DNA from 3 places in the Bacillus sp. FJAT-45350 genome. Region 2 is predicted to be linked to each of the others. Evidence: riboswitches for the same ligand, from Rfam matches in the RefSeq annotation. Region 2 holds a riboswitch; each other region holds the start of a gene.
What was found. A riboswitch is a leader RNA that binds a small molecule or an ion and turns the genes downstream of it on or off. The one in region 2 is predicted to bind cobalamin.
Positions count from the first base shown of each region.

Region 1: it holds a riboswitch for cobalamin, as region 2 does, so the genes downstream of both, cobJ (precorrin-3B C(17)-methyltransferase) here and CD003_RS17755 ((2Fe-2S) ferredoxin domain-containing protein) in region 2, are expected to answer to the same signal.
Region 3: it holds a riboswitch for cobalamin, as region 2 does, so the genes downstream of both, CD003_RS05240 (ribonucleoside-diphosphate reductase subunit alpha) here and CD003_RS17755 ((2Fe-2S) ferredoxin domain-containing protein) in region 2, are expected to answer to the same signal.

Region 1 covers NZ_NISU01000001.1:2,149,587-2,152,772, forward strand. Annotated here, with positions in the region: gene cobJ (precorrin-3B C(17)-methyltransferase) at 1-1,338, opposite strand, end outside; cobalamin riboswitch at 1,573-1,757, opposite strand; gene CD003_RS10795 (hypothetical protein) at 1,905-2,141, opposite strand; gene CD003_RS10800 (PRC-barrel domain-containing protein) at 2,415-3,173, opposite strand.
Region 2 covers NZ_NISU01000002.1:236,591-239,776, reverse strand. Annotated here, with positions in the region: gene CD003_RS17760 (transcriptional regulator) at 317-967, shown strand; gene CD003_RS17755 ((2Fe-2S) ferredoxin domain-containing protein) at 1,210-1,605, opposite strand; cobalamin riboswitch at 1,741-1,933, opposite strand; gene CD003_RS17750 (carbon-nitrogen hydrolase family protein) at 2,082-2,840, opposite strand; gene CD003_RS22005 (hypothetical protein) at 2,868-3,026, opposite strand; gene CD003_RS17745 (YugN-like family protein) at 3,169-3,186, opposite strand, start outside.
Region 3 covers NZ_NISU01000001.1:1,045,622-1,048,807, reverse strand. Annotated here, with positions in the region: gene CD003_RS05240 (ribonucleoside-diphosphate reductase subunit alpha) at 1-1,303, opposite strand, end outside; cobalamin riboswitch at 1,541-1,738, opposite strand; gene CD003_RS05235 (metallophosphoesterase) at 1,929-2,477, opposite strand; gene CD003_RS05230 (hypothetical protein) at 2,659-2,886, opposite strand; gene CD003_RS05225 (LLM class flavin-dependent oxidoreductase) at 3,024-3,186, opposite strand, start outside.

The sequences.
Region 1 (3,186 bases), on a different contig from region 2:
TGGTGCGCTATAGCACGCCATACCACATCCATTAAATCCGATATTTAATCTCTTAGGAACACTAATACCTCCTAAAAGATGTTGAAGCTCTTCCACTTGAGGAATGGAATCCTTTTTATCACCATCACAAAAGTCACAAGCCTTTATATTAACAACATCTCCAATTGGATGAAGTAAAAGCCCTTCCTCTGTTAACTGATTGATAATCGTATTTGAATCTGCTGTTACGACAGATAATTTAAGCTGATGATCAGGTGTATATTCAATAGTTCCTTTTTCTCCAACAACATTACCTAAAACAAGCATTTGCTTTGCAGAAAATGCTTTATTGGCAATGCCTGGAGAAACGGAAAATTCAAACACAGAATCTTGCTTAAATACGTTATCTGATTCTTCCACTTCTTGTTTATTTTCTGAATATGAATTACCTAGCTTTGTTAACGCTTCTTCTGCTAATTCAACAGAAGATATTTCTTCTTGTTCGACTAAAGCTTGGCCCTGATGCAATGCCCAAGGCTCTGCTTCTTCTTGTAAACGTTGGTGAGGCTTCAGCTTTTGGTCGTCTGCGTTCAATGTATACTTTCTTTGATATCCTCTAGGTGTAATCATTTTGCCGTCGTATAAGAAGGTTGAATTATTACCAATAACGACTGTCGTCAGCATACCAATCTCATGTTCAAGCATATTTTCTAAGTCTGTAATGACGATTTGTTGTCGTTCACGATACGCACTTTTCACTAATCCAACAGGTGTATTTGGGGAACGATGCTCAAGTAAAATTTTCTGTGTTTCTTCGATTTGTCTCGTACGTCGTCCACTTTTCGGATTGTATAAAGCAATAACAAAATCAGCTTCTGCAGCAGCCTTTACCCGTTTTTTTATTAATTCCCATGGGGTAAGATGGTCACTTAAACTAATCGTACACGCATCATGCATGACAGGAGCCCCTAGTAAGGAGGCACAAGAGTTAATTGCTGATACACCAGGTATGATTTCTACTTCAACTCCCGTTTCCTCTTTCCAACCTTTTTCAATTAATACTTCATATACGAGTCCAGCCATTCCATAAACACCAGCGTCACCACTTGAAATCACCGCCACTTTTTTTCCTGTTTCCGCTTGACGAATCGCCTCCTGTGCTCGGCTTACTTCTTCCGTCATCCCAGTACGAACAATCTCTTGTGTCGTAAGTAACGGACGAATAATATCTATGTATGTGTTATAGCCAATGATTGAATCGCTCTCAATTAAAGCCTCTTTTGCTCGGTGTGTCATTTGTTCCTCACTACCTGGTCCAAAACCAAGCACAAGTAATTTTCCTCTTTTTTTCTCACTCATAAAATTACACTCCCTTCAAATTTAATTAAAACTATAATAGAACTTACGCACACTCATTTATTTCTAAAACATGATACTTTCCTTTTAAACAACAACAAAAAAAGCACCCCCAACTCTGATTAGATAAGAGTTAGAGATGCCTATATACAAAATTGTATGTAGCTGCAAATACAATGAAAACATAAGTAGACAAGGAATTTGCTCCCTAACACTTCCCCATCTCCCGTAGGTCAAACAGTGTCGATAGAAAAGGCAGGTTTCCTGGCTCATAGTATACGTTCTCTACCCTTCCCATTCATTGAACAGTGGATATATAAGAGAACAACCTATTTTACAGTGGCGGGACCGCGTCGGACTTTCACCGAACTTCCCTCTTACGAAGATTTGCTAAAATCTTCACCTTTTCCCTATCATTATGTAGTTATCTTGTTACTAGATTATAGATTACTTGGTTTTTTGTCAATACTATTTCAAAATTTCTGTCGAATGTGAAAAGACAAAGTGTATTTTCGCCTGAGTTTATATGGACTTACTTATATGAAAAAAGCACCCAAAGAATGGATGCTCTAACGGACACTTGATTTTAGTTCTTTGACTTCTTTCTCGCTTTCAATAACTTTCATTGTCAGTTCATTTAAAATTGAGGTAATTTCTGAGTTATCCCCTACTCGAGAAGAAATAGCTGAAATTTGATTTTGTAAAATTTTTTGATTTTGTTCAATGTCGTCTAATCGATTTGTTACTGTTCTGAATTTCTCGTCTAATAATTCTGAAATTACATATACTAATTTGTTTTCTTCCATTTGAATCCCCTCCCCATAACAATCTATATTATAACAGGAAGAGTCTCCTTTAGAAATGTTAGAGTTTAGCTTATCAAGTCGAATGTATAGACTTTCTTACTAATTAGAACTACTTAAGAAGACTTATAGAGGTTGTTCAAAAAGAACAACCTCTATGCAATGAGCGTAGCCGCTGTATTCTTTTAAAAGCCTTGCTAGGAGTGATTTTCTCCTAGCAAGGCTCACAGCGTGTGAAGCCATTGTCACTACCTTTTGAACATGCTCTTATAGAACTTACTCCCAATAATTTTTTCTTCTATAAAAATCATAAATATCCTTTTCATATTTTCTATCTATAGGTTGATCAGGAAAAAATTCAGGGCTATTTTTCACTTCGTCTTTTGTTATATTCACACGAACATGCTTCGCTGACCAATTAATTTCCTCAATCCAATCTTTTGCAATAATAACATTTCTTGATGGGAGCCATTTTACTGTATCGACCATGAAATAGCGTATTGTCCAGGTTTTATCTTCAATTATCATATCTTTCACCTGTCCAAATTCATCATCCAAAGCAAAGATACCATAACCAGTCACAGCACCAGTAATTTCTTTTACACTTCGTAAGTGATGATTTACTTCCGTATCGACATATTCTTTTTCATAATCAGATGATAATGTAGCTAAATCTCTAGCATAGCTACCATGACCCCAAACTCCTAGTGGCGACCAATAATACGGGTAGCCAAAATAATGATGGTAATCTAGCTCCATTTGCTTTGATACAGGTCTAGCAAAATCAATATCAGGACTATTTTTCACTTGCTCTTTAGTTAATTCAACATAAATAATTTCATCCTCTATATTTACTTTCTCTACTGAAATAGGTGATAGTAATACTTTACCACCAGGAAACCATGGAATCGTATTAACAACAATATACCTTACCGTCCATTTTTCATCTTCAAAATAAAAATCGTCTATTTTACCAACTTCGCCGTCCTTTGCCATAACCGTAAATCTTCTTAATAGATTTTCATACAAAAACATCGGAATACCTCCC
Region 2 (3,186 bases):
ACTTGATGTTAATTATACAATGAGGAAAATTATCGATTTACCTTTTAAATGAGGTGATTGTGTTGGACAAAGAACCGAAATTTCAAGATTGTTTCTAACATGAAGAGATGAGGTGTTTGTTAAATACAACAATCGTTACGACCCCAGATTTGTATAATGAGTGGGAAAGGTTTAGAAGGTAGCCACATATCGTTGGCTACCTTCTTTTTATTTTGAATTAAATGGTTGTCGAATGTAGAATAGCAACTTATACTAATTATTAACAATATTACTTAGTTTTGAGGTGTTATTAAAAAACCAGGAAGGAAAGTGATATATGGTTAGTAAATTTGAAATAAAGTACGAAGAATGGCTCCAAACAAATCTTACCGAAGAGAGAAACCCAAGAAGGCGCGAGCTCCTTGAAAATGGACTTGGCCACGGAACTGTTGAGTTTCTAAGATCAATTTGGTTCCCTACTATAGGGAACTTAGACCACTTGTACCCTGAATGGGAAGTGCGAGATTTCAACAATGGTTATCGTTACCTTGATCTTACGTACATGCCTATGCACTCTAAAGGTTGTATTGAAATCCAAGGTTATGGACCACATGCTAGAGATTTAGATGTTAGGCGATTTAAAGATTTATGCTGGAGACACTCTTTATTGACTCTTGACGGGTGGACATTGTTACCAATTGCGTACTTATCAATTAAAGATGAGCCACAAAAATGCCAACAACTCATACTAGCATTTATAGGAAAATTCCTCTCTACTGATTCCCCTGCACAGTTATCATGGCTTGAAGCAGAAATTGTGCGATTTGCACGACGCTTATTACGCCCCTTTACCCCACTCGAAATTGCTAATCACCTACGAATAAGTGACCGCCATGCTAGACGTACTTTGCATAAGCTTGTTGATTTACAAATTCTAAGTGTAGCAAGTGGAGAAAAACGAGCGCGTACTTATAAACTAAGACTATGAATTGATTGTTACCTCGAATAGGGACACAGGTTCCGTTATTATCATAAAACCCTCTAATATTACATTCTTTATGGACATTGTATCCGTTATCCCCTCTTAAAACTTATGATTTGGACGTCATATATACAAATAGCGGAATTAGGATCCAATTATTCTCTAAATCAACTAGTAATATCAAATTAACGGAACTAGTGTCCGAACCACTTCGTTTAAACAATTTATCCATTATCCTCACAATATCTTTACTCGTACACTTTTGAAACCTTACTCACAACTTCAACATTTTTTAGATCACCCGTTACTGTACCATCTCCACTTTCAAACCCTGCTCCATTATAAGAAAGTGCTAATTTCTTAGAAAATGTTTGGTTTGCACATAGTGAATCAATAAAATCTGAAACATCTTCAGGCTCCATATTTTGATACCAGTCCCCTTTTGGATAATCAACTACAACACATTTATCCTTGCAACGACCATTGCATCGTGTTCTTGTTGTATGTATCATGTTATCTAATCCACGATTACTAATTTCATTTCTTACTGTTAGTGTTAATTCCTCTGCTCCAGACTTATTGCAACTTCCTCCATTACAAATCAATAAATGATGGTTTGTATTAGATAAATCCCAAGTAGCCATTACGTTATCCCCTCTCAGTTTCTTAATATAAAAAGCCCTTCCTCACCAACGGAGAAAGAGCATAAAACGGCAATATTATTATCATGAAAGAACATGATATCCCTGCCGTTTCAACTTCTCTCACCCCGAAGAAATGAAACTTATGGAAGTTAGGCAGGTCTCCTGACTCGTGCTTCTTCTTACTCTGAGCCTTCCCGTATAAGCACCGGTAAAGTTACTTATACAGTGGTTTCTCATTTCATCCACACTTACAGTTGCGGGGACAGCTCTGGATTTCCACCAGATTCCCTATTAAGTCTATTAGACACCTAGAATTCCAAAAATTATTTATAGTTAATTCATAGAAACTTTTTACTAGTTTCTACCTTTATGATAATGGAAATATTTAAAAATATCAATTTATATTTAGTATCGTACCAACTGCGAGAGGAATCCCAATAAATGTTTTGCTTTAAACTCCCATTCGTTTGTTCGTTTCACCATATATACTCCACATCAAAAGACGTAGACACTAAATTCATAGCTTCCAAATCCCAATCAAACAGTAGAATGGCAGATTGTTTCGATTTGTAAGTAAGAAGGCGTTTGCCGTCTTTTATTACAGAACTCTCCGCTTCCCAAAAGGACACAGTTTCATCCTCTCCGGTACGATTACAAACAAAGATAGGTAACCCGGTATCAATAGAGCGCTGTTCCCACTCTCCATTTGGTCCATGTAAGCCTGGTCCCCAAGAGGAAGGTGCAATTAGAATTTCTGCACCCTTCGTTAGTAATTTGTCTGCATAATTCCCTGTATAGGAATCTGCACAAATTAATACACCAACTTTTATATTCTCTAAAGATATCGGTTCAACTACTTCACCTGATGTCGACCAATTATCTACTCTTGCTAACTTCTTTTGATTACCTATTATTTCACCCTTCTCACTTATAACAAAAACAGAATTATGTAGTGCTCCTTCCTTCGAACGTTCTGCACATCCAAGGAAGACAGTAGCATTAATACTCTTCACAATAGTACAAAAATGATTCATCCAAGTATCTGGCTGTTGGGTTATCCAGTCCGTACCTATGCTAGAAAACTGCAAACCACTAGTCGCTAGTTCAGGTGTGATAATCCAATCTACATTTTTTTCTCCAGCTATCATAACTGCTTTTTCAATTAAATTTTGATTGAATTGTAAATCTCCAGCTTTAGGTAACAAGTGTAGTAAAGCAACTCGTAATCTCTTCATCTAGCTCCCCCTCCACTTACCCATTTATTAAAATAATAAATCTAAAACAAACCACCCAAGCCCAGCAATGATCGCAACAATTAATGCTCCTATTACTAATTCCTTCGTTAGCTTTTTATGTTTCACAAAATCAAAGATTAGCCAACCAATAAAAATCGTAATGGCAAAAATAATCGGTTCTGACATTCGTATCTCCCCTTATTATATACTTTTCCTATCTTACCAAAATCGGTTTTCCATCCACAACCATTACTTTTATACTTACCCAAAAAAACAGACGAAAAGGCTGGCTTATCAGGGACAAATACACCCTTAAAGCCAACCTTTATTAATAAAGTAATGTTGC
Region 3 (3,186 bases), on a different contig from region 2:
GGCGATTTACTTCGTCTCTATAGAACATATATGGCGTACCCGTTTCTAATTGAGCAACCATAATTCGCTTCATTACGTCCATCGCTCGGTATGTTTTACGTGGAAGTAACGGATGATTTACTGCTTCTTCATATTTTTCTGTAAAATATTTTCTACCTGTATCATCAAAAAAGTCTTCTAACCCTAATGCCTTCCCCTTATCATCTTTCCATCCCATGATTTGCTTTACTTGATGAGGACAAAATGTCGACCAGTACCCGATACTTTTTCCACTATCATCAACTTCCTGTAGTTTTTCCATAAATAAATCAGGAACTGTCACACCTGTAAAAATATCATGTGCCTTTCGACGCTCATCACCGTTATTAGTTTTTAAATCTAAAAATCCATTCATAATATCTTTATGAAACAAATCAAGGTAAACAGCGATTGCTCCTTGACGTTGACCTAATTGATCAACACTAACAGCAGTGTCATTTACTAGTCGAATCCATGGTACTACTCCTGAAGAGTTTTCTTTAAAGCTCTTAATATCTGAACCTAACGCACGGACTTTTCCGTAATAAATGCCTATTCCCCCACCATCTTTACTTAATCTCGCATTGTCCCAGTTATTTAAATAAATGCTATCTAATGAGTCATCAACTGTATCAATGAAACATGATGACAATTGACCGAAGCTCTTTCCTGCATTTGCTAACGTAGGAGTAGCTACCGTCATATATAAATTACTTAATGCCCAGTAAGCTTCTTTTACTAGTGATAGTCGCTTTTCTTTTGATTCTTGTTGCATTAAAGTCATCGCAATAATCATAAATCGCTCTTGTGGTAACTCAAATATATGTTTCTCATGGTCTCTAGCTAGATACCTGTCTGCCAGTAAAAATAGTCCAATGAAATTAAATAAGTTATCACGTGTTGACTCTATTACAGTCATTAACTCATCGACCTCTTCGAAACTGTAAGAACCGAATAGACTCGGTGAGTATATTCCTTTTTCAGTTAATAATTTTATAAGTTGATAGAAATCACCGTATTTTTGTGAAGGATCATACCCACGGCTTTCAGAAGCTTTTTTATACAATTCATTCAAATAGAGTTTCGATGCTAAAAACGTCCAATTCGGTTGGTCAATAGATATATGATGTAGGGCATATAATAACGATTGTTGGTTGGCATCCTCTTCATCTACATCCTTTATCCTATCTAGTAATTCTTTTGCATTAATTCCGTATTTATTAGTCACTTCTTGTATAGCAGCAATAACAGTAGAACGTTGTTCAGAATCAGTTGGTATACTCATATATTTCTCCTTTAATTTTCAATAGTTGACGTTTTTTATAAAAAACAAAACCTGTAAAGCAGAGTGCGAATATGCTTTCACTTATCCAACATGAAAGATTTTAAAGTTTGTTGACAACAAAAAAACTCCTCCGAAATCGGAAGAGTAATTGGAATATAAACGGTACATAAAGAAAAATAAGGAAAGATAAATACCCCTACTGTACCGTTTCGACTTCTCACCCCCCGAAGAAATGAAACTTTTTGGAATAAATCGGCAGGTCTCCTGACTTGTGCTTCTTCTTACTCTGAGCCTTCCCATACAAGCACCTTTAAGTTACTTATACAGTGGTTTATCTCATTTCATCCACACTTACAGTTGCGGGGACAGTTCTGGACTTTCACCAGATTCCCTATTAAGTCTACTAACATAGACACCTATTATTCCGCAAATCACAATATTTAGTTATGCTTTATGTAACTATTACTATATATTGTTATATACTAAATGTAAACATAGAATTTATTTATAAGCAAAGTGGGGTCAGTCCCCCACTTTGCTAACGCGTTAAATTACAGGTGGACTGACCCCTCAATTGAAGAAGGCGATAGCTTTATGCTGCTATCGCTCTCGTTTTATTTATCTTTTATATAAAAGTATATAGCTCTTGATTTATTCCATTAAATGCTTCTTCTACATTTTCATGATTTGTTGAGGCATCGTCCAACCCAGCTAAGTTAATGGTAACATCTCTTATCGTAATTTGAGTATTTTCATTGTTTAAAATAGTAATATTTCGCTCTCGAAGACCTTTTATAAAATCACTAGTATAAGAGTTACCCCACTCATGGTTACCAGATACAAAGAAAACCTTTTGATTAATGGTTGTTATATTCTCAATAAGAGAAAAAACATGTTTAAAATCATCTGTGCTCCTATCAATAAGGTCTCCTGTTATCACAATAATGTCTGCGTCAAGGTTTTCCACGGTATTAATTAATTTTTCATTGTTAACTCCAAAAACTTTATTATGTAAATCACTAATTTGTAAAACAGTGAATTCAGAATTACTAGGAATTATCTTTGTTTGAAATTGGACAGTATTTACTTTGAATTCATTCGTATCAAAATAAATTTTCGCTGATAAAATAATAATACATACGAATATTGTAGATAATATCAACCTCTTTTTCATTCTATTCTTCCTCTTTCTTCTTTAGGAAATTAGACAATATACCCACACTTTTTCAATCGTGGGATTTCCGATCCCTTCCCATTTAAAATTATAACCAAAATAATATCCATTACCGTTCTTGAAAATTCTTTAATCTGGTACTGCGAAACCTACCTGTAACAAAAAAGAGTGCCTCAGCACCCTAGTTATTACTTTTATTTTTTAGTATATATAGTTCTCTCTCTAGTTTATTTACCTTGTCAGCGATAAAGTCTACGTCAGTAATTCTTGATTCATTAGTTAATTCAAACAGCCCTCCAACACCTTCGAGCTTTGATTGAATAGTATCAAATCGATTATGCATTTGTGATTTCATACTTTTCATTTCTTTACTCATTTCAGTAAGTAAATCAAGAATTTGCTTCTCCACGTTATCACCTATACTATTATTATAATAGATGTTTCGTAGACAAGCACTATTTTTTGGTTAGATAACGTCTACCTATTTTCATTGAGAATAGTCAAGAGAGCGGTTTACTAGCGCTCCCTCCTACTTAACTTTTCTTGCTATTTTCCATCCACTACTTCTTTCAATATCTCATAAGATCTCTTTTGTTTGTCGCGGTCATAAATGTACGTGACAGCCATAACTTCATCAGCATTGTATCTAGCTTGAAATTCCTTCAATTGTGTACGGATTGAATCTTTACTTCCTACTAATGTCATTCGG